DNA from 2 places in the Neptunomonas phycophila genome. Region 2 is predicted to be linked to the other one. Evidence: predicted binding sites of a transcription regulator. Region 2 holds the regulator's gene; the other holds the start of a gene.
The links. Region 2 encodes FNR, which switches genes on or off when oxygen is low (the NO sensors DNR and NnrR bind a similar motif). Its sites were predicted from a motif close to TTGATNTANATCAA; they were not measured.
Positions count from the first base shown of each region.

Region 1: a site for FNR is predicted at 10,797-10,810, ahead of clpB (ATP-dependent chaperone ClpB). Genes of this name have one in related genera too.

Region 1 covers NZ_MRCI01000004.1:48,028-59,924, reverse strand. Annotated here, with positions in the region: gene BS617_RS16970 (polysaccharide deacetylase family protein) at 1-259, opposite strand, end outside; gene ilvN (acetolactate synthase small subunit) at 458-949, opposite strand; gene BS617_RS16960 (acetolactate synthase 3 large subunit) at 952-2,670, opposite strand; gene BS617_RS16955 (hypothetical protein) at 3,081-3,347, shown strand; gene BS617_RS16950 (potassium/proton antiporter) at 3,422-5,140, opposite strand; gene BS617_RS16945 (23S rRNA (adenine(2030)-N(6))-methyltransferase RlmJ) at 5,266-6,105, opposite strand; gene BS617_RS16940 (phosphatase PAP2 family protein) at 6,292-7,107, shown strand; gene BS617_RS16935 (response regulator) at 7,128-7,910, opposite strand; gene clpB (ATP-dependent chaperone ClpB) at 8,080-10,662, opposite strand; gene pgeF (peptidoglycan editing factor PgeF) at 10,860-11,585, opposite strand; gene rluD (23S rRNA pseudouridine(1911/1915/1917) synthase RluD) at 11,633-11,897, opposite strand, start outside.
Region 2 covers NZ_MRCI01000001.1:1,881,051-1,892,947, reverse strand. Annotated here, with positions in the region: gene BS617_RS08660 (LysR family transcriptional regulator) at 1-450, shown strand, start outside; gene BS617_RS08655 (hypothetical protein) at 589-867, shown strand; gene BS617_RS08650 (transglutaminase family protein) at 1,007-1,858, shown strand; gene hrpB (ATP-dependent helicase HrpB) at 1,869-4,460, opposite strand; gene BS617_RS08640 (adenine phosphoribosyltransferase) at 4,542-5,084, opposite strand; gene BS617_RS08635 (DUF3047 domain-containing protein) at 5,238-6,437, opposite strand; gene BS617_RS08630 (response regulator transcription factor) at 6,540-7,229, opposite strand; gene BS617_RS08625 (histidine kinase) at 7,214-8,419, opposite strand; gene fnr (fumarate/nitrate reduction transcriptional regulator Fnr) at 8,645-9,421, opposite strand; gene hemN (oxygen-independent coproporphyrinogen III oxidase) at 9,506-10,897, opposite strand; gene BS617_RS08610 (sulfite exporter TauE/SafE family protein) at 10,978-11,628, opposite strand; gene ccoS (cbb3-type cytochrome oxidase assembly protein CcoS) at 11,634-11,813, opposite strand; gene BS617_RS08600 (heavy metal translocating P-type ATPase) at 11,816-11,897, opposite strand, start outside.

The sequences.
Region 1 (11,897 bases), on a different contig from region 2:
GAAGAGGGGCAATGCGCTCAACCAATCGCCCCATGGGCTCTAACCCAAAATGGCACTGATTAATCGCTTCAACAAAAAATACAGCTTTAGTGTTAAAGCGAGCAAATGTATCGAGCAAGAAACCAAGCCCCTGCTCTTTCCCCTTATAGGTACCACAAACGACAGGGTCAGCTACTGGCTTTACGTTTAAAGATGGGTTTAAAGCACCGGCTATCGAAAACTCGGTATCGATAGTGATAAGCACTTGGGTCTTATGCATGATAACTCCATTTACAGTGCATAAGTTAACGCGATACAGACAAGCGATACTTATCCGCCGAAAATGCTTTAGCAGCTTACCGTCTCTGCTCCCCAGATAGCAAGCATATACAAGACACAACTTTGCTTAAAGCTTATCGAGCAGCCACAAAAAAGCCGCTCAATAATGAGCGGCTTTATCATATAGATGGATCAAGGCTTATAGGCTGAGCACTTTCTCGCCGCGCGCTATCCCTGAAACACCAGAACGAACGACTTCAATGACATTCGTTGTTCCCAATGCATCAATGAATGCGTCTAACTTAGCACTAGAGCCAACCAGCTGAACGGTGTAAGTGTTAGGCGTAATGTCAATTATCTGACCTCGGAAAATATCCGCCGTACGCTTAACTTCGGCACGATATGCACCGGAGGCTTTGAACTTGATCATCATTAGCTCACGCTCAATGTGCTCACCTTCAGTCAAGTCCACGACCTTAACAACATCAATCAGCTTATTGAGCTGCTTCGTGATTTGCTCAACAACACGATCATCACCCTCTGTCGTCACCGTTAAGCGAGACAAGGTATCGTCATCAGTTGGCGCAACCGTTAACGTTTCAATGTTGAAGTTACGCTGCGAGAACAGACCCACAACACGTGACAAAGCACCCGGTTCGTTTTCTAAAAGAACAGAAATGATATGACGCATTTTTATGTCCTCTCCGTTTTGCTAAGCCACATGTCGCGCATCGTGCCACGCGGAACCTGCATCGGATACACGTGCTCATGCGGATCAACCGCAATATCCATAAATACTAAGCGATCCTTTAACGAGAAAGCTTCGGTCATCGCCGCTTCCAAATCACTGTATTTATCAACTTTGATACCAACATGGCCGTAAGACTCGACCAACTTCACAAAATCAGGTAGCGACTTCATATAAGATTGCGAATGACGAGACTCATAGTTCATATCTTGCCACTGACGAACCATACCCAACGACTGGTTGTTCAAGCAGATGATTTTCACCGGCATATCGTACTGTTTACAAGTCGATAGCTCTTGGATATTCATCTGGATACTACCTTCACCCGTTACACAGGCAACATCAGCATCAGGGAAGTTAAGCTTAACGCCCATCGCTGCCGGCAAACCAAAGCCCATCGTACCTAGACCACCGGAGTTGATCCAACGATTCGGCTTATTGAACTTGTAATATTGCGCGGCAAACATTTGGTGCTGACCAACATCTGAGCAGACGTATGCATCACCGTTAGTAACCTTGCTGAGCATTTCGATAACTTGCTGAGGCTTCATTAACTCGGAGTCCGTTAAGAAACGACCACCGTGACGCTCACGCCATTCATCAATTTGCTTCCACCAGCTAGCAAGCGCCGCTTGATCAACTGATTTTTTCGTGCCTTTAAGCAACTGGATCATATCTTCTAAGACGAGTTTTGCGGCACCAACAATAGGCACATCTGCACGGATGGTCTTAGAGATCGAAGCAGGGTCAACATCGATATGAATAATCTTGGCAGTAGGGCAGAATTTTTCTGTGGCGTTAGTGACACGGTCATCAAAACGCGCACCCACCGCTAAAATAAGATCACTGTGGTGCATCGCCATGTTTGCTTCATAGCTGCCATGCATACCCAGCATGCCAATAAACTGGCGATCTGTGCCTGGGTAGCCACCTAACCCCATTAAGGTATTCGTCACAGGGAAATTCAGCGCTTGCGCAAGCTCTATTAGCTCCGCACTCGCATCACCCATGATGACACCACCACCGGTGTAAATCACTGGACGCTTAGCCGACATCAGCATATCAAATGCTTTTTTAATTTGGCCGCTATGCCCTTTGGTAACCGGATTGTATGAACGCAGCTTCACATCAGCCGGAAACTCATACTGAAAACGATCGGTTGGCGTTGTCATATCCTTAGGGATATCGACCACAACTGGACCAGGACGACCTGACTCTGCAATGTGGAAGGCCTTACGGATCACTTCAGGAATTTCTTCTGGACGCTGAATGCTAAAGCTGTGCTTAACAATCGGTCGAGAAATACCGATCATATCGGTTTCTTGAAACGCATCTTCACCTATCAAGTGACTCATCACCTGACCTGTGATAACAACCATTGGAATAGAATCCATATAAGCGGTTGCGATACCTGTTACTGCATTCGTTGCACCTGGACCCGATGTGACCAGCGCGACGCCGGCTTTACCGGTAGCGCGCGCATAAGCATCAGCCATGTGTGTAGCAGCTTGCTCGTGGCGCACCAGAATATGTTCGACCTCGTCTTGCTGGAAGATGGCATCATATAGATGCAGCAACGCCCCGCCCGGATAGCCGTATATATATTTCACACCCTGATCGCGCAGGGCGCGAACAACCATTTCTGCGCCTGATAGTAATTCCACGTTATTACCCTCTAATCGTCACCGACTCTGCGGTGAATATAAGTTCAGAGATTCTGCAAAATGAACATGTACTGCCGCAGCGCTGATGACGCCGGAGCAGCGAAAACCTAGCAAAAGGATTAGGCCCACGTTCTGATGAATGCTGGCAAAGGATCACTTAACCGGCAGACCTACTGAGACTAAATAAGCTGGGTATTGCTTAGTTTCGCTGACAGCCTCGGGGTTTCCTACTGCTGAAAACGAAGAAAAATAGCGCGATATTTTCTCACTTCATCGCCTTCCATTCAAGGAAACTGCATTTTTTTTGAACAATCATTTTAAAAATAGGAACAACTCAACGGATGCGTAGACCCAAAACTAGGTTTATAGTGTAAGAAATGTATACAGGGTCTGTTTGCGGAGAGTACAGAATGGCCATTAAAGAAATTAAAAACAAAGAGCGCGTGATTAATGAATTGCTACTGTTTATTCGTAAGGTGTTTAGCGAGCCAGAGATCTGCGCTCATGCTAAAGAAATAACGCGCAAACATTTGGGAAAGAAAGATGCTGCCGTCCTAATTGCTGAAGAGCTTTCCTCAACCACCAACGTTAAGATCCCTCTTGAACACAGTGAAGCGGATGACCTTTTCTTGCAACTGCTAATTGATCTGGTCAAAGACGAAACAGCTCTCTATTAAAGGTCTAATTTAGGCAGGCTGGCTAACACGCCGTTACGATTAGCCGGCACTGCACTTACTTTATACCAGCAGTATTATTGAGCCTTGTCGTGAAGCTTAAGGCCAATAACCTCTATTTGATTACCATTCATTTGACGGATGGTTAATCTCAGGTTTCCAAAGCGTGCTCTGTCACCGACCACCAGCGATTTACCCAATTGGCGTTGTAACAACTCAGCTGCCGTGTCTTCAGCGCTAATCCCTTCAAGAGGCACACCATACACTTTTGCCAAATCCAGCAACGACGCATCACCTCGTATGGAAAACTCACCAAAAAAGTTCTGCAGCAGAAATGACTCTGATGTTTGTTGTGAAAAGCGCAATGCAACTTCGTTCACATCATCAGGGTGCAACAGCATCCAAATTCTATCACCCGCTTTTAGCTCGGTTTCTGCATTAACCACCATCGGTTTTTTGTCCCGAACTAAGGCCACTAACTGAGGCGTAGAAACCGTCGCACTTGGCACGTTTTGTACGACTGAAGCGGGGATATGCAGCGAGTCAGCTTGTACAAAAAACTCGTACAGCTCCAATGAATAATGCGAGTTCACATCGTCAATTAATGAAAAGCGAGTAGTGGGAGCCGGTGCAGGAGGCACCACAACCTTCAACCAACGCGCTACTAGCGGTACCGTAGAGCCTTGTAACAATAGCGAGATGAGCACAACCGTAAAGGTTATTTCAAATAACAAGTTCGCATTGGTTAAGCCTGCTATCACTGGGTATAAAGCTAACACAATGGGAACCGCACCGCGCAATCCAACCCAACTTATATAAAAATTTTCAGACCAACGAAAATCAAACGGGAGCAAGCAAACCATCACGGCCAGTGGACGCGCCACAAAAATCAAAAACGCGGCAATGGCTAGCGCTTCTAAGCCGTGCGTTAATAAGCTAGATGGTGTAACCAACAATCCTAACAATAAGAACATACCCGCCTGAGCCAGCCAAGCTAACCCATCCATCACCTTAGAGATAGACTCCAGCTGTTTGAGATGCCCATTACCGACGGTTAAGCCCGCTAAATAAACCGCTAAAAAGCCACTGCCGCCCACCATATTAACGCCAGAAAACACAGCCAACCCAAATGAAATAATGAGAATAGCGTACAGGCCTTCCACTAAAGGAACTCGACGTAAAATCAAGAGTAATAGCTTGCCGCCTAACAAACCGATAATGCTACCCAGTGCAAACTGCTGGAACATTTGAGCTAGAAAAGCCCAAACACTCAAATGATCTGCCGTCTGTAGCAAACCGGTCAGCATAACAACCAGCAAAATGGCCATGGGGTCATTGGCACCCGACTCAATCTCGAGAGTCCCCCCCACACGTTCGTTAAGTCTTACACCACTATTACGGAGTAGACTAAAAACAGCGGCGGCATCAGTAGAGCCAACGATTGCCCCCAGTAGCAAGCCATAGATGAGCTTTACATCCAGCAACCATGCGGCAAATGCTCCCACAGCAGCCGTGGTTAACACGACACCCAATGTGGCTAATGACAATGAGGGCCATAACGCAACCCGGAAGGTACTGGTCTTGGTTCGCATACCACCATCCAGCAAAATAACGGCAAGCGACAAGTTACCAACAAAAAAAGCGAGGCCTGAATTATCAAAGTCCAGTTGCCCAATGCCTTCTTCACCTGCCAGCATTCCCACGCCAAGAAAGACGAGTAAAAGGGGCAACCCAGCACGGACGGTTAAGGAGCTGGCTAGTATGCTAACCAACAATAAAACCCCGGCTAAAAAAATAAATCCATTTGTGTCGATAGTGCTACAACCTTTTGTTTATCCATTCATGAGCTGCGCAAGTAATAACGCCACTGTATTAATATACTGATTGAGTTTACCCATCCAGCTCCTTTAGGTAGCCCGTACTATTCCGGCACCAACCATCGCCCTGATGATGAATCAGCATCACTTTCTGCTAGAGTCCGCTCCAACCACGGCATGACAGATCCCAGCTGTTCTTCCAGCTGCCAAGGTGGATTAATCAACATCATACCGCTACCAAACATACGACCACTATTTGATGACTTTTGGTAAAACTCGGAAACAAATACCTTGCGAATACCTGACGACGCTACACTTTGTAGCATCGCTCGATGTAAGCCCGCTTTCAAAATAGGATACCACACGGCGTACACGCCAATAGGCCAGCGCTGGTGTGCCTTTTTGATAAATCGAGCGACCTCTTGATACTCACTTTTTACTTCGTAAGACGGGTCAATCAATACCACGCCGCGATTGGGTTTAGGCGGCAACATTGACAACACACCTTCATAACCATCGCGATGGTGGATAGCAACCTGTGTATTACGCTTAAAGTATTTATTAATTAGTTCATATTCATTCGCGTGAAGTTCCATAATCGCGATACGATCATCTTCTCTCGCCATGCTAGCCGCTATAGCGGGAGATCCAGGGTAGTAACGCAATAGACGGCCGGTATTTTCAGCACTCACCTGAGCTAAATAATTGGCGACCAATGTAGGCGGCTGAGCAGCAGCCCACACAGGTGCAATTCCCTTTTTATATTCACCGGTTTTTTCTGCTTGCTCGTCTGTTAAATCATAATGGGCTTTCCCGCCGTGAGTCTCCAAATAACTCCACGGCTTAGGCTTCTGATTCAGCGCGTTAATCAATTGCACTAGCACCATATGCTTGTGTACATCGGCAAAGTTTCCCGCATGAAACCCGTGTTTATAGCTAAGCACGCTTTAAATCCTCAATGAAAATAGGAATCTATTATCGCCCCTGCCACTCTGTTACAGAAGTATTATTACTTTTAATAAACCCAATTTTTATGTCAATGTGTAATAAGTTACCCAAGACAATATTCACTCGCGCGTCAGCCAGCATCGCAGGGTGTCTGCTTACCGATCATTAGAGAGCAATTATGTATGCGCCACCTTAACCATTTACAGGAACATATTGAGAGCAGCGACGCCATCCCACCAGCGCAGTTTTGGCAAATCCCGCTGGCCGGCATATTACTGCTGACAGGCTTGTCGGTATTGTTTTTGCCGGGTGGATTAACAACAGGGTTCTACACCTTGCAAGCTTATAGCTTACCCTTCCCTGCCTTGATGTGGGAGTACATCACTTTTAGTGGCGATAAATGGCCAATACTGGCCATGGGTTTAGCCCTAAGCTTACGCTACCCTCGCTTTACACTCGCCATGCTATTCGCCGGCATCATTGGCATATTAATGACTCAAGGGTTAAAGCTGTACTTTCATACGGCTAGACCACCCGCAACCCTTGCCCACGACTCATTTCGTTTAATAGGTTCGGCGTTAACAGCCAATAGCACCCCGTCAGGGCATACAGCGACTGCTTTTTTAGCGGCTGGACTAGTGACACACTTATGCCAATCTCGGGTCGCACAAGTCTGCGCTTTACTGCTAGCTGCTCTGATTGGTTATTCACGAATAGCTGTGGGAGTGCACTGGCCTGTTGATGTATTAACCGGCGCATCAGCTGGGTTATTTTGCTCGTGGCTCGGCGTATCGCTTGCCCATCGATTGCAGGCTTGGTTTACGCCATGGCTTTTCATCATTATTGTCTTACTGCTCTTTGCGGCGACGATTAGGTTGCTTACCTATAATGGTGGTTTTGCACATACTGACTTGTTTGCGGTTTCAATTGCGGCGGCTTGTCTCGGTATGTTTTACAGCGACTTACGCCGTACTCAGTTAGTCAGGCCTCGCGACTAAGCCGGTTGGTATATCAATCACTAACGAGCTTGGGCTATATATCGCGACAAATGATCCATTTTTTCAGGGTCATCATCCACCAGCGCTACTAGAATATTAATATAGGGCGTTTCGATATGAGCTTCTGCCGCTTCAACCATACGGATAAAGCCATTCAAACGTGCAACATTACCGCCGTCCATTGATTCAATATCAATGACAGCTTGATCTAAAACAACGGGATAATTGCCCTCATTTTTTACGACAGCGAACACTTCCTTAAGGCTAAGGTCCTTAATGGCACATTTGTAGATGTCATTGCGAACCCTTAAATGTGCCATACCTTTAGGTTTTGGAATATGCTTAGCTTGCGCTTCGCTTCCTGCTGTCATGGTGCCCGTCTCGGGTTTCGCATCATCTTTGACCATGCGAGCTTCGACACTGGTCTTTTTGCCCAACATCTTATTAATTTTTTGAATCAACTGCTCACTAGTAAACGGTTTACCTAGATAATCGTTCACACCAGCCTGAATGGCTTTTAAGACATATTCACGCTCGCCACGGCTTGTAATCATGACATAGGGCGTCGTTTTATAAGCGTCTTGCTGGCGCGTCCACTTTAACAGCTCTAGACCATTCATATGCGGCATTTCCCAATCGCATAAAATCAGATCAAATGTAATAGACGACATAATTTGTTGGGCGTCTTCGCCGTTAAAAGCCGATTTAACAACAGACGAGGGAAAGGACTCGTGAACAATTTTAGTTACATGCTCGCAAATAAACTTTGCATCATCCACTACCAACACATTCAGACACTTCATTCAGCTCTCTCTATACTGATTTTATCTATTAGCCCCTACTCATATAAAACTAGGCTATAAAACCACTTTTCACCAGTAAATAGCCCCTTCATATCCTCAAAAAACGCTAAAAAAAAAGCCCGCTCTGTAGCGGGCTAGTACTTAACAATGTTTTGACTATTCAGCACCTTTAGCGAAAGACAAACTCGCCGGCCTCCACATCTACCACAATCTCATGCCCCGGCAAGTACTGACCAGCCAAAAGCGATTGTGCCAACGGGTTCTCTAGATGTTGCTGAATGGCGCGTTTTAACGGCCGCGCACCATAAACTGGCTCAAAGCCGAGATCAACCAACTTATCCAGTGCCGAGCTGGTAAGAGTTAAGGTAAGATCCCGTTCTGCCAAGCGTTCACGTAGGCGATCAAGCTGAATATTAGCAATACCTGACACTTGATCTTTGCGCAAACTATGGAAGACAACCACTTCATCTATACGGTTAATCACCTCAGGGCGGAAGTGCGATCCCACCTCTTCCATGACGGCCCGTTTCATTAAGTCGTAATCGTCATCATCATTAAAGCTCTGGATCAGGTGAGAGCCTAAGTTTGATGTCATCACAACAATAGTGTTTCTAAAATCAACGGTACGACCTTGTCCATCGGTTAAACGACCATCTTCTAGCACTTGCAACAAAATATTAAAGACATCAGGGTGCGCTTTTTCAACCTCGTCCAACAACAGCACTGAATACGGCTTACGGCGCACTGCCTCTGTTAAATACCCTCCCTCTTCATAACCGACATACCCAGGAGGCGCTCCGATTAAACGTGCAACGGAATGCTTCTCCATAAATTCGGACATATCGATACGCACCATGGCTTCTTCGGTATCAAACAGGTAACTCGCCAACGCTTTACATAGCTCGGTTTTACCCACCCCTGTTGGTCCCAAGAAAAGGAAACTACCATTTGGACGGTTAGGATCCGACAGCCCTGCTCGGGATCGGCGCACGGCGTTAGCGACGGCCTCTACTGCCTCTCGCTGGCCAATGACCCGATGATGAAGCTCTTCTTCCATACGTAGCAGTTTTTCGCGCTCACCCTCTAACATTTTGTTAATTGGAATACCGGTCCAGCGCGATACGACTTCCGCTACTTCCTCTTCGGTGACTTTATTACGTAATAACTTGTTACCTTGTTGCAAGCCAGCTTGCTCTGCCTCATTAGCCGCCTCCAACTGCTTTTCTAACTCGGGAATCCGGCCATACTGCAGCTCAGACATCTTTTGCAAGTCGCCTTCGCGGCGCGCTTTTTCCATCTCGGTGCGCACCTGATCAAGCTCTTCTTTAACCTTTTGAGAGCCTTGCAGCGCAGCTTTTTCTGCTTTCCAGATTTCATCCAGATCTGCAAATTCAAGTTCCAATGTTGCTATCGTTTTTTCCAGTTCGTCTAGTCGTTTACGAGCGGCCTCATCCTTTTCTTTTTTAAGCGCTTCACGCTCCATTTTCAATTGAATGAGTCGACGCTCAAGGCGATCCATATCTTCTGGCTTGGAGTCCATTTCCATACGGATACGAGAGGCCGCCTCGTCTATTAAATCAATCGCTTTATCAGGAAGCTGGCGGTCAGTGATATAACGCTGTGACAATTTAGCGGCAGCAATAATAGCTGAGTCCGTAATATCGACACTGTGATGGATCTCATAGCGCTCTTTTAGACCACGCAAAATAGCGACGGTATCTTCTTCGCTAGGCTCATCCACTATCACTTTCTGGAAACGGCGCTCTAGGGCGGCGTCTTTTTCTACATACTGACGATACTCATCTAATGTCGTTGCCCCAACACAGTGAAGCTCACCACGCGCCAAAGCCGGTTTAAGCATATTACCAGCGTCCATCGCGCCTTCGCCTTTACCTGCCCCAACCATAGTGTGCAGCTCATCAATAAAGAGGATCACTTGGCCTTCTTGCTTAGACAACTCGTTAAGCACCGCTTTTAAACGCTCTTCAAACTCACCCCTAAATTTAGCGCCAGCAATCAAGGAGCCCATATCCAGCGACAAGACTTTTTTGTTTTTTAAGCCCTCAGGGACTTCGCCGTTTACGATTCGTTGCGCTAAGCCTTCAACAATAGCCGTTTTACCTACACCAGGCTCACCTATTAATACCGGATTGTTTTTGGTACGACGCTGAAGAACCTGAATGGTGCGGCGTATTTCATCATCTCGTCCAATCACGGGGTCTAACTTCCCGGATTCAGCTCGTTCAGTTAGGTCTATGCAGTATTTATCCAGCGCCTGCCTATTAGACTCAGCATTCGCATCATTGACGCTATCACCACCACGCATAGCAGAAATAACTTTTTCAAGTGCGGCTTTTGTAACACCTGCCTCTTTTAAAACCTTACCTGCATCACTTTTGTCATCAAGCATGGCCAGCAGAACAAGCTCACTTGCGATAAATTGATCTCCGCGCTGTTGTGCTAGTTTTTCGGTCAGGTTAAAAATACGTGCCATGTTTTGCGATAGCCGAATTTCACCGTCAGGGGTTTTAATCGTAGGTAATCGATCAATCCCCTCACCTATTAAACGGGTTAACTGTTGAGGGTTAGCTCCCGCTTGGGCAAGCAATGGCCGAACCGAACCGTCTCGCTGCTCTATGAAAGCAGCCAACAAATGAATCGGCTCTATTTGGTTGTTATCTTTCCCGATGGCGAGCGACTGCGCCTCGCCGAGCGCTTCTTGTAACTTAGAGGTAAATTTTTCAGGTCGCATCGACACTCTCCTAATTCTTGAACCGACATGGTTTTCATGGCGTATTCATCCTGTCATTGCGATATATATGGGGATAAGAGCGCGTAGATTCAAGCATCAACTGTTCAAAAAACAGACATATGTAACCTAAAAGATTAATCTAGATCAAGAAAACGGGCGGAGGTATTGGCCAAGTGTGTTGGTAGCTTATTAAATTGTCAGCTCGCCGTCTTCCAAATCAACGTTGCCATACGGCCTGTCTGAATATCGCGGCGATACGAAAAGAAGCGACGCTTATCAGTAAATGTACACAAGCCCCCACCGGAGACATGCTGAATACCTTGTTCAAACAAACGGAGGCGCGCAAGCTCATAAAGGTCAGCCAACCACTTACCTGCGCGTAAAGAGGGAGTAAAACATTCGGATGCTTGGGAGTTATGATCACAGAAGCGCTCTCGTACTTCAGGCCCCACTTCAAACGCCAATGGACCTATCGCGGGGCCAAGCCAGACATGCACGTTATGAGGGCTTGCGAAGTTAGTCAGCGAAGCTTCTAACACTCCGTTAGCCAACCCTCTCCAACCCGCATGCGCTGCTAATACTCGCTGACCATCAGTCATAACTACCGGCAAACAATCTGCAGTCATAACAAGGCAGGCTAAGCCAGTGTCTTCGGTCCAACATGCATCCGCTTCTCTAACACGCCCATCTCCTTTGGCCTCTACACACTTGATACCGTGCACCTGAGTAAGCCATTGAGCACGCTCGATGTCTAAAGCGCTTAAAAGTCGCTCACGGTTCTCAATGACCGCAGCGGGGTGATCATCCACGTGATCACCTAGGTTTAAAGCGTCAAACGGGGCCTTACTCACACCACCAAGCCTTAGGGTCGAAGCCACCTGTATGTGAGCAGGGGCTTTCCAATCAGGTCGTATAAAATCCATCTTTACTCCCACAGTTGATTAGTGTGATTTAGGCGACAAGGCACTCGTTACCCAAGCGCCTCATTTTCATCTCTGTCGCGCTGCAAAACCGATAAAAGTTGAGCAAAGTCCTCAGGAAGGTCGACTTCCCATGACATTAGCTCGCCGGTGACCGGATGAAATAACTCTAGTTTTTTTGCATGCAAAGCTTGGCGCTTAAAGTTGCGCAAGTATTCCTGAGTCTCTGTGCTAATACCTTTTGGTAGACGAAAACGACCACCGTAAAAAGGATCTCCTACCAGAGCATAGTTAATGTGTGCCATGTGTACACGA
Region 2 (11,897 bases):
TATGGTGATTTAAACGACTCGAATTTAATTGCTCGCCAGTTGGTAAAGCGGCCCATGATGGCGGCCGCCAGTCCGGATTATTTAGAACAATTTGGCACACCTAATAACCCAAAACAGTTAAAAAGCCATAGTTGTATTATCTCTAACAACGATCATTGGTTGTTTAATAATAACGGTGCTTACGAGAATATAAAGGTCAGCGGGCGTTGGCGCAGTAATAACTCAAATATTGTTGTTAACGCGTGTGAAAGAGGTTTGGGTATCGCATATATGCCAAAAAGTACATTTGATAGATCGCTTAGTAGTGGCCGCTTAGTTCCTGTGCTTGAGCCTTTTTGGAGTAATGGCGCTAGTAGTTGGATTGTTTATCCCAATAGACAGTTTCTTCCCTTACGTGCACGGCTGGCAATTGATTATTTACTGGACCATTTTTCTGATTGGCAGGAGTAAAACTTGATTGTAGCCGAGCAAGGAAGCTTGAGTTCTAGGATGAAGAGAGATGAAATATGGGTAAGCGATTGATAGTTAATGGTTGCGTGGTAAGCTCTTGTTATCAAATTAAATACTGATGGAGTTACGGTCGCTCTTATGAAAAGTTCTTTAACTAAGTTGTGTTGGCCTGTTCTCAAATTTTTTGAGACCGGTATAGAATCGGCAAACTACAAAAAGTCTCACCGTGTGGCGTTAAACGTGCTGGGTTCTTTATTTATCATACTGTCTTTTGGTGCCGCATGGGCTGCGCTCGCTAGCGGTGGGCTAGGTGGTTTCATCCCTGTTGTTGTCTTTTTTGGGCTAGGAGTCGTCGCTGTGATTGTTGGAACTTTAGGGTCTAGTCGCGCTGTATCCAAAATTTGGGGCACTAAGTAGGTGATGAGCAGGCGCAGGTAGTACCAAAACAGGTTTAGATGTTTTAAAAGTACCTTGGGTTTAATGCAGTACAGGCGCATACTGAACTGATCTCAAGTTGTGGTCTGCTTGCAAACTCAAACAACACACATAGGTACTTATGAAGCGCTATAAAATCATTCACCGTACCTACTATAATTATACGGATACTGTTTCTTTAGGGGCGCATCATTTATTGTTACGTCCTCGTGAAGGTTACGAATTACGTATCGAATCTTTCGCGCTTAACATTTTGCCTGCCGCCCAAGTTTTTTGGCACAGTGATGTGGAAGGTAACGCAGTGGCTATTGCTAATTTTTCTGAGTCAACTCAGCGGCTAGCGATAGAAAGCGAAGTGGTTATTCAGCAATATAATGAGTCGCCTTTGGACTTTATAGTCGCTAACTATGCGATTAACTATCCTTTTTCCTACGATGAAGCCGATCAGTTTTTATTATCTCCTTATCGGGTATTACCTGACCAAAAGACCAGAGAGTTATTGAATCATTGGATCTCGTCCACTTGGCATGCCAATGATCCAGTTCAAACGTATACCTTATTACAAGGTTTAACACAGACTATTAATCAAACCTTGATATACAAAGCGAGAGAAGAGCCGGGCGTTCAGTCGGCGCAAGAAACGCTCGCTTTAGGTTCTGGGTCGTGTCGAGATTTTGCCTTACTCTTTATGGAAGCGGTTAAATGCTTGGGCTTGGCTGCTCGTTTTGTGAGCGGGTATCTGTATGCGCCGTTGATGTCTAGCCAAGTGGGCTCTACACATGCGTGGGCCGAAGTGTACATACCGGGAGGTGGTTGGAAAGGATTTGATCCGACCATTGGAGATATTGTGGGAGCAGATCATATACCGGTAGCCGTTTCCCATCGGGCTGAGTCTGTACCTCCTATCTCAGGATCCTTCGCAGGCTCGGCTACGGCAAAGATGGATGTCGGTGTGTGGGTGAGTGAGTGTTAGCCGCTTGAGTCTAACCAGACCAGCTAGAGCCCATTGCCCGTTTCGTTCGGTGCGTGGCTACCGCCGTTAACGGGTCATCTGGCCACGGGTGCTTTGGGTAACGTCCCTTCATTTCTTTTTTTACTTCGGGGTAGACATGCTTCCAGAAGTGCGCCAAATCTTGTGTAACTTGCAGTGGTCTTCCGGCGGGTGACAGTAAATGTAATTTGACGGGCGCGCCACATACGACAGGCGTGCTCGTGCAACCGAACATAGATTGTAATTTAACAGCCAACACGGGAGGGGTTTCACTGTAATCAAGGGTTATAGATTGCCCTGACGGTACTGATACGGTGTTAGGTGCGAGTTGATCGACTGTTTGCAGCTGTGACCAGCTAAGCTGATTTTTCAGCAGCGATAGGAGGTCTATTTTTGCTAGCGTATGCTGGTTGCGCACTTTTCCTAGATAAGGGATCAGCCATGAATCTACCGACGCTAGTAAACCTGCATCACTATAATCTGGCCAAGGCTCTTCCCTGGCAAACCCGTTAATAGAGCGTTCATTGGCCGAGTTTATGAGGAAACGCACTCGTGCTAGCCATGCATGTGTCGTGGCATTCCATGGAAGTACTTCCAGTCCTGATGCTTTAATCCAGCGGCTTATCGCTGCTTGAACTTCTTCATCGGGTAATTGGCTAAGGGCATTACGGTTGAGGATGATTGCACCTACCTTGGTTTGCTCTTCAGCAACTAGCCGTCCATTTTTCGTGCTCCATTCCACGGCCGTTTCATGTTTTACTAATGGTTTGAGCATGCCGGCTAACAGTAAAGGGTCAAGCGCCAACGCAAGTGTAATACGATCACCAGACGTGGTTTCTTGTTGTATCACTTCAGCAATGGCTAACCATTCTGATTTATTAAGCGGGTCGGGCGAATAAAAGCGTGCTCGGCGGCCATTGGCCAGTTGGTAAACTTGTTGTGTGCCATCATTGTTGATGCGTTTCGCAATGCGATCTGGCCACGCGGAGGCTACCAGTAGGCTAGCACGCTGTGCTATGTCCATTGGGGCCGTTAAGTGATTCTCGGCTGGCGGTAGATCACTTTCTTGTGACGTGATGAGCTGCTGAAAGCGTTGGCTTTGTTGTTTGACCGAGGAGCGTAAGTGCTGACTTTCTGGTGTATTAGCCCTGAGCCATGTAAGGCGCTGATGGATGTCGGCTGTGTTCGATTTAAACGGATCCCTTTCGCTGAGTAAGGCGGCCAAATCGGCAGCAAGCGTGAGGGCGCCTATCGATCTTCCTGTGATTAGAAGGTGAGCTAGGCGGGGGTGCGTTGGTAGCTTTGCCATATACTGGCCATAAGGCGACAACCTGTATGTTTTGTGCGTTGTTGCTTCAAGTGCGCCTAGTTGCCGCAGTAAGTCGCAAGCCTGTTGGTAACGGCCGGCGTTGGGCGGGTCTATCCATTGTAATTCTTGCGGAGTGTCGCACCCCCATTGGAATAGCTGCAATGCAAGTGGTGCTAAATCGGCTTGACTTATTTCTGGCGGCGTAAAAGCGCTCAACTGCTGCTGTTGGTCTTGGCTCCAAAGGCGGTAACATACGCCTGGCTCCAAGCGACCTGCGCGGCCCGCCCGTTGATCAGTCGCTGCACGTGCCGCTTTTTTTGTCACAAGGCGGGTCATGCCGGTTATTGGGTCATAAATGGCTTGGCGGCTGAGTCCCGCATCAATCACCACACGGATCCCTTCGATTGTTAAACTAGTTTCGGCAATGTTAGTGGCCAGTACTATTTTTCGCTGACCATTGGAGCTGGGCGCAATGGCGCGTTGTTGCTCGGCAAAATTAAGGTTGCCGTATAGCGGCGCTACAATCACACCGGATGATAAAGGCGTTTGATCTGCTAACAGCGATTCGACTCGACGTATTTCACCTTGACCCGGCAAAAACACTAACAAGCTACCGTGCTCATCTTGCAGGGCTTGTTGGATAATACGTACCACGCGTTTTTCGATGGGCTCTGGATAACCAGCGGTTTTTGGGGGAGCAAAGTAACGGATATCCACGGGGTAAGATCGCCCCTCGCTGCAGATTACCGGGGGGTTATCCAATAACTGGCATAATGCTTGGCTGTCTAAGGTGGCAGACATGACTAATAGTTTAAGTGGTTGTTCTTCATCTCGAAAGTATTCACGACTTTGTAGCGTGAGTGCTAAACCCAAATCTGCATCTAAACTCCGTTCGTGGAACTCATCAAAGATGACCAAACCCACGCCTTCCAGCGCCGGATCGGTTTGGAGCATGCGATTGAGTATGCCTTCCGTGACAACCTCTATTTTTGTATGCCGGCTGACTTTTGTGTCTAACTTAATTCGATACCCAACCGTGTGGCCGACGGGTTCGTTAAGCAATGAAGCCATGCGCTCCGCTGCGGAGCGGGCCGCCAGACGTCGAGGTTCTAACATGATGATTTTTTGCTCGCCAAGCCATGGCTCGTTCAACAAGGCCATGGGTACTTGAGTCGTCTTACCTGCGCCGGGAGCGGCTTGTAGAATCGCCGTATTGGATTGATTTAGCGCGGAAATCAGTTCGGGAAGTACGTCGAAAATTGGCAGCGTGTTCATCAATTAACCTTGATTACACAAAAAGGTAGGGGAAAAGCACAGTGGCTAATGCTGCCGCTGTGCTGAAGTGGCTTAGGGAGATTATAAACCTTCGTAAGCTAACATGGTGTAAACAGGGAAACCGGCATCTTGTATACGCATCGAGCCGTTGAGATCAGGCAGATCAATGAGTGCGGCACATTCAACGACTTCAGCGCCCAATTTTTTGATTAAAGTGCAAGCGGCTAGGATAGTCCCGCCTGTTGCGATTAAATCATCAAAGACTAAAACACGATCACCGGCAGCTACCGCGTCTTTTTGCATTTCTACAGCAGACGTTCCGTATTCTAGTTTGTATTCTTGGTGGATGGTTTCGCCAGGTAGCTTGCCTTTTTTACGCACTAACACCAACGGTTTCTGCATTTGATAAGCCATGATTGATGCGATTAAGAACCCGCGTGCATCGATGCAGGCAATGTGTGAGACATCGGCGTCCATGTAACGTTGGATAAAGGCGTCCGCCACCATGCGTAGTGCTTTTGGCTCTTTGAAAATAGGGGTGATATCACGAAACATCACACCGGGCTCTGGCCAATCTGGCAAGGTACGGATAACCGATTTGACGTAAAACTCGTCGTAAGACATGGATGCTTAGCTCCTGGGCTTGCTTAAAACAGAAAAGCGCTTGTGTACCACACAAGACATAAAAAGAGATTATATCGTTGAAAGGCAAGGGCGGCAAAAGTAGCCGCCCTTAATTACGTGGTTTTGAAACGAAACTGTATGCAGTAGCGTTCGCTAGAGAATGGTTTGCTGTTGTCCGGTTGGGCCTATTCGGATGGCTTGGTAGGCGCATTCTCCATACTGTCGCATGAACAAGGAGTTGGCTATTAACCACACACGCACGACGCGTGTGGCGGGTCCATTAATGATCGTTTTGTAGTCGTCATATAAATTACGTTGCTCTGATACCCATTGGCCTAACTGGGTTGTTCCGCTTCGTTGAACAACATGGGTTTCTACTTGATCCCACCCCGGTATGGGGCAGCGGAACACTTTTCCTACCGGTAAACTGGAACTCCACATATAGGTGATGTCTTGCCCGTCATCAAACTCGACCGCCATGGATAGGTAATCGTGAGCAAGGAGTGTATCTTCAGGCTCTGTGGAGGGGAGCTGATGGACAATCCAATCCCAATCTAGCTGCAAGTTGCTCACTAAGGGCTGATCTGCAAGAGGGTACTGCAAAATGCCTACATTCTTGTGTGTCTCGCAGTCTATGTGTCCTTTGGCGTTTTCGGTGTAGATGCTTCCATCGCCAAACATGAAAATATTGCTCCAGCCTTTAGGCATTAAACTTAACAGACGTTGGCGCTGAAGTTCGGCTTTTAGCATGCCTTGCACATCCCCCGCACTCGACAGCTGAGTCAGGCCTTTTTTGGGGTCGCCTTCCCAGATGATGGCGATGCCTTCCACGTGGCCTTCGCTGGCTTGATACTGCTCAATAGGTACCCATAAATCACCTTGTGGTGATGCGAATTCGCCAACCGAGCGGGCTATTTCTAAAGAACCGTTACGGTCAGCATAAAAAGTCCCTGTGTTTTGCATGGCGTTGTAAATAACACTGCTACCCGTCTTGTTGGTGGTACGTGCGAAAAATACAAAACCAGGTTCAAGCCAGCGACTTTGTTCTTTAAAAAACCACCAGTGTCCAGTAAGCAAAAACGTGACTGCTTGGCCTTGCTCTAGTTTCCCTAAACTTTTTTGCCAGGGTAAATCGGTTGGCGCTAGTTGGAAGCGCTTTATCCGTTTGATCGGTGCATTGGATAGGGTTTGGAGTTGGGTTACGGATTCTTGAAGGGACTGGCCGCTGACTGGCGAAGGTGGTGGTTCCGGTGCGTTAGCGAATGCGCTAGCGCAAGGGGCGAGCAAAGGAGCGGCGGCTAGGGTTTTAATGGCATTGCGTCGGCTGTGGTTGCAGCGATGAGTTTCTGACATGGCTATTATCCTTATCATTATGTCGTTGATGGCGGCAGTACTGACCGTTTCTCCACGATAATAAAAGGAGCGAGGCGCTGAAGTGTCAGGCTTATGTAAGATTTAGCAATTTAGGCTGTAACCCAGCCCGCGGACGGTAACAATGTATCGATGCTCGTGTGATGTGTCGCGTAACTTGTGCCGTAATCCAACCATATACTGATCTAACGCGCGGCTGTTAGGCAGGTAGTGCTGGCCCCATACAAAGTCATACAGTTCGTCCCGCGTGACTACTCGGTTTGTGCTTCGTTGCAGGCGCTCTATTATACGGGCTTCTTTAAGTGTTAACGTTTGAGTGGAGCCGTCAATAAACGTCACTGTGTGCGTATTTAGATCGATTATCGTATCGCCTAGCTTAAGTTGGTTTGAAGGTGGGGTAGGGATAAGGTACGGAATTCGGCGGCGTATTGCGGCTAAGCGAGCAAGCAGCTCCTCAGGGTTGAAGGGTTTGGTTACATAATCATCGGCACCGCACTGTAGTCCTCTAATTTTATCAGAATCGCTGTTTTTACCGGATAAGATCAAAACGGATAGGGCAGGATGTTGGGCTTTGATTGTTTGGCAAAGTTTATCTCCTGACATTTTGGGGAGTTGGCGGTCTATTATGCAAATATCTGGTTGATTAGTGGATAACCAAGTGACGGCTGATTCAGCGCAAGAAAAATCATAACAGCGGTACAGCGAGGCTTGCAGTAAATTACATAAACCTTGGCGTAAGGCGGAGTCATCCTCAACTATTAAAACGCGATACATGAAGTGTCCTGTTGGCGTTTTTTAAGGTTGGTCTGTTTGGGTAGTGTGAGTGTTACAGATACAAAGCACTCATCGCAATCAATTAATAAGTGCCAACCAAATGCTTTGCATAAGGATTTACAAGAGGCGAGCCCTGTACCATCGTTAATTGTTATCGGCGTTTGCACATGTGGCGAGCATCGCTCATTTTTTAACAAAAGAGACAGGCTGTCATCGTCCTGATTGCAGTGATAGATGAATAGCCCTTTGTTTGAGTGTTGAACCACATTATCCAATAAATTAGAAAGAATACGGTTGAGTGCTTGAATTGCACTGTGCGTATCATCGCGTCTGTATGACGTGGCGCTGATGGAGTCGACGGTGATCTCCATAGTACGACGTTGCTGCAAGAGCGTTGGTAAATACGTGTGTATGTGCTTATTTATGATGTCGATTGGAGTAAAAAGGTCGCCGGGTGTGCGGGTGGTGCTGTAATTGATGGGTGGGTTAGCTTTAGGGGGCCTTAGTGATGGTCGTCTCATAAGGTGGTTGAGTTGATAGAGAAGATGCTTAGCTTTGTTCGTTTCTTGTTGTAACGTGTCCAGATAAGGTTGAGGCGAAGTGAAATCGATGTGTTGACCCAATAGATAGGTGTATAGGTGAACATTTGATAAAGGCGATGCAAGGTCATGTATTGTCTGGATTAGTTTGTCGTAGTAATTCAGAACAAGACGTATAAAGCCGATGCACGAGAATAAGATCGCCAACCACAGTGTCGGCATAAATATGGCTGTTGTGGTGTATGTAGACCAAGTGCAGACGGTGTAACCATTCTCCCAACAATGATATTGACTACTGTTGATTATCAAAGGGTGAGAAGTCTGTGACTTCAACAATTGTGTGAAATACGGGAGAGCCATTTTTAAGCGGCTCAATTCAGCCAGTGTGTTATCTAAACCCTCACCCGGATAAATAAGGTCATTATCCTTCCAGAGCGTGATTAATGATAAGTCGGGTTCCTGATATAACAACCGCCTAAGAGACTGTTCTATGGGGTAATCATCTGATAATACTTGATCGATTGTCGCTTGAAATAATTGTGTACGCTGCATGTTATTAATAACCAGCGCATAGCTACAAAGTGCGGCTAGCAGGGCTAAACTAAACCACAGGCGATATTGGCTAAGGCATTGTAGACTGATTAATTTCATGGTTATCCCTTGTGAGCTAAGAGCGCGCACGCACGGTTAACGGTATGGCGGCGTTAACTCTGTTTCTGTAACCATGATTAGTTGAATAAGGCCGGTTGTCTGTCCTTCAAAAGGAGAGTTTTTGAGCGCAATTAGTGCTGTTTTTATTTGAAAGGGCAATGCCGTTTGAGTCCGGCATTGCAGTATATGAGGTCAGCCCTAAAGAAAGAGCAATGATAGAATGCTTTATATAGATAACTCTTGCGTATCGGTTGGCTCTGAAGTGCCAGGGCATTCGCCGGATATTTCATAGAGCTTGTCGATACTTAACAGCTCAATTTCTTTGCCATCAACAGCCAGAATTTCGCTTTTCTGGAAACGTGTAAAGATACGGCTCACGGTTTCGACGGCTAAGCCTAAATAATTCCCTATTTCATTGCGTGACATGGAAAGACGGAAGTTGTGCTCGGAGTAGCCTCGGGCTTTAAAGCGTTGCGATAGTTTTAATATGAACGTGGCAATACGAGCTTCAGCGTTCTTTTTAGAAAGCAAAAGCATCATTTGCTGGTCGTCTTTAATCTCTTTACTCATGGTGCGCATAACTTGGCGACGTAATTCCGGCAGTTGGCCACAAAGGTCATCTAAATTATCAAACGGAATTTCGCAGACGGCAGTTGTTTCAAGCATTTTAACCGAGATCGGATAAATGCCATCGTCATACCCGCTTAGGCCGACAAGTTCACCAGGAAAGTAAAAACCGGTAATTTGCTCTTCGCCTTGGTCCGTAATTGTGTAGGTTTTGACGCTACCGGCGCGAATGGCGTATACGGATTTAAAAGCATCACCTTGGTGAAAAAGGTGATCCCCTTTCTTTAGCGGACGGCTTTTTTCGATAATATCATCGAGACGGTCCATTTCGGTCATGTTGAGTGATACAGGCAAGCACAAAGAGCTCAAACTGCATGTTTTGCAGTGTGACTGATGAATACTATGAACTTTCCCTTCTTTACCGCAATCTGTCATGACAATTTCCTGTCGTAATTAGCCAATACTGCCTCGTTTACAAAGCAGATTATGGACTATTTAGGAAAGCGGGTGAAGGCTATATTAGATAATTCTTGAATAACCGAGAGTGGTATGCTCCTTTGGTATAAAGGCATCGAAGGCCATGCATATGCGCCTGATCAATAATCGACCAGCAGGCGAAACAATAATTTTGTCTTTTTTAACCGATAACAGCTTGTCTTCTTTAAACTGATTGATTTCAGGTAACACATCATTGAAATAGTCAAAGAAGTCGATGTCGTATTTTGTCTCTATCGCGGTAGTATCCAGTGAAAAATGACAAATAAGTTGGGTGATAACATCACGACGTATATGGTCGTCTTTAGTCAGCTGTATGCCACGCCTAATGGCACGGCCTCGATCCTCAATGGCTGCACTCCACGCCGTGATATCATGCTCGTTTTGGTAATACACGTTTCCTACTTGGCTAATAGCCGATACGCCCATGGCGATTAAATCGCAATCGGCATGTGTGGTGTAGCCTTGGAAGTTACGGTGTAATTTGCCTGTTTGTTGAGCGATAGCTAATTCGTCTGTCGGCTTTGCGAAATGATCCATGCCAATATAGACGTAACCGGCATTGAGCAGTTTTTGAATCGTTGACTGTAAAATAGCTAATTTTTCATTGGCGCTGGGCAAGTCGGCTACATTGATATGTCGTTGTGGGCGAAACCGATCAGGCATGTGGGCATAGTTAAATACCGATAAGCGATCGGGGCTCATGTCGATAACTGTATCGAGTGTTTTATTGAACGTTTCGAGTGTTTGGTGCGGTAATCCATAAATTAAATCCATGTTAATGGATTTAAACCCCAATGAGCGGGCCTCATCAAGAATGCGCTGTGTATCTTCAGTTGACTGAACGCGGTTAACGGCTATTTGTACCCGAGGATCAACATCTTGGATGCCTAAACTAATCCGGTTAAAACCTGTAGCGCGCAATGTTTTTAGTGTGTTTGAAGAAGCTTCACGCGGGTCTATCTCGATTGAATAATCGCCTTTATCGTCATTGCGCAGAGCAAAGTGATGACGTAAATGTGTCATCAGTTCTTGCATTTGCTCGTCACTGATAAAAGTAGGCGTGCCGCCGCCCCAATGCAATTGGTTTACAATACGCTGGTTACCGTACCAAGCAGCGGCTTGTTCTATTTCTTTGTAGAGAGTGTCTAAGTAAGGCTGGGCTTTATCGCGGTTGCGCGTAATCACTTTATTGCAGGCGCAGTAGTAGCAAACATGCGCGCAAAAAGGGATATGTATGTATAAAGAAAGCGGCGCATGAACATCACTGGTTTTCAACCCAGTGCGAATTAAATCAATTTCGTTATGCTCAGTATCAAACTGTAAAGCCGTTGGGTATGAGGTGTACCGAGGGCCTGCTAGGTCATAGCGCTTGATTAAATCTGTATTCCAAGCAAGTTGAGTTGGTTGAGCCACAAATAGATCCTCTGTACATCATCATAGTATTGACGCCATGTTAGAGGATACGGATGTGTGTTGTTTTGACAGGAGTCAAGCTAGTGCGTTAATCCCGTCCATGGAATGGTGTAAATGCCAAAGGCGATAATCACGATACCAGCTACAGTATGAATCCATTGGCGCTGGAGTAATTGTTTGATCTCATTAGCTAATAACCCAGTTGCCAGCATGGCAGGTAGGGTACCCAAACCAAAGGTAAACATGAGTACAGCACTTTCTAATGGATGTTGTGCAGAGGCACTCCAAATAAGCGTGCTATAAATAAGACCGCATGGCAGCCAGCCCCAAAAGAAGCCAAGCAGTAGAGCTTGGCTAAGAGTCTGAACGGGCAGTAGTTTGCTGGCGGCGGGGCGGACGATAGACCATAACCCTTGCCCCAATTTTTCGATTCGGGTTAGCCCTTTCCACCATTGCCCGATATAAAGCCCCATGGCGATTAACAAGAGACCTGCACCCGTGCGCAGTATAAGTCCGGTCACGGGATCTTTGATCATGAATCCAAGACTGCCCACCAAAAAACCAGCCAAAGCGTAACTGAATATTCGCCCAACGTTGTATGCAACCAAGTAGTAGCGACGAGACTGCGTCATGGCAATAGAGGCTGCAATACCACCGCACATACCCAGGCAATGAGCACTGCCAAGCAAACCTAATATAATAGCCGTGGTGAGTGTGAGGCTGGTGGGCACGTTATTTACTTCTTATCTTGTTTTGCTTCGTCGGGTATGAGATCGTCATCGTCGTCATATAAAATGCTGTGCGCGGGTGAATCAAGATCATCGTATTGGCCGGTATTTACACTCCAAAAAAAAGCCCAAATAGCAGCGCCCGTTAAAATAACAGCGAGTGGGATAAGAAAAAAAAGAATTTCCATAATTAACGACTCTTCTGGCCTGAGTGTAGCGGTTTACGACGGGGTAACCGAGTGAGACGCAAAGCGTTGCCTACAACAACCAGT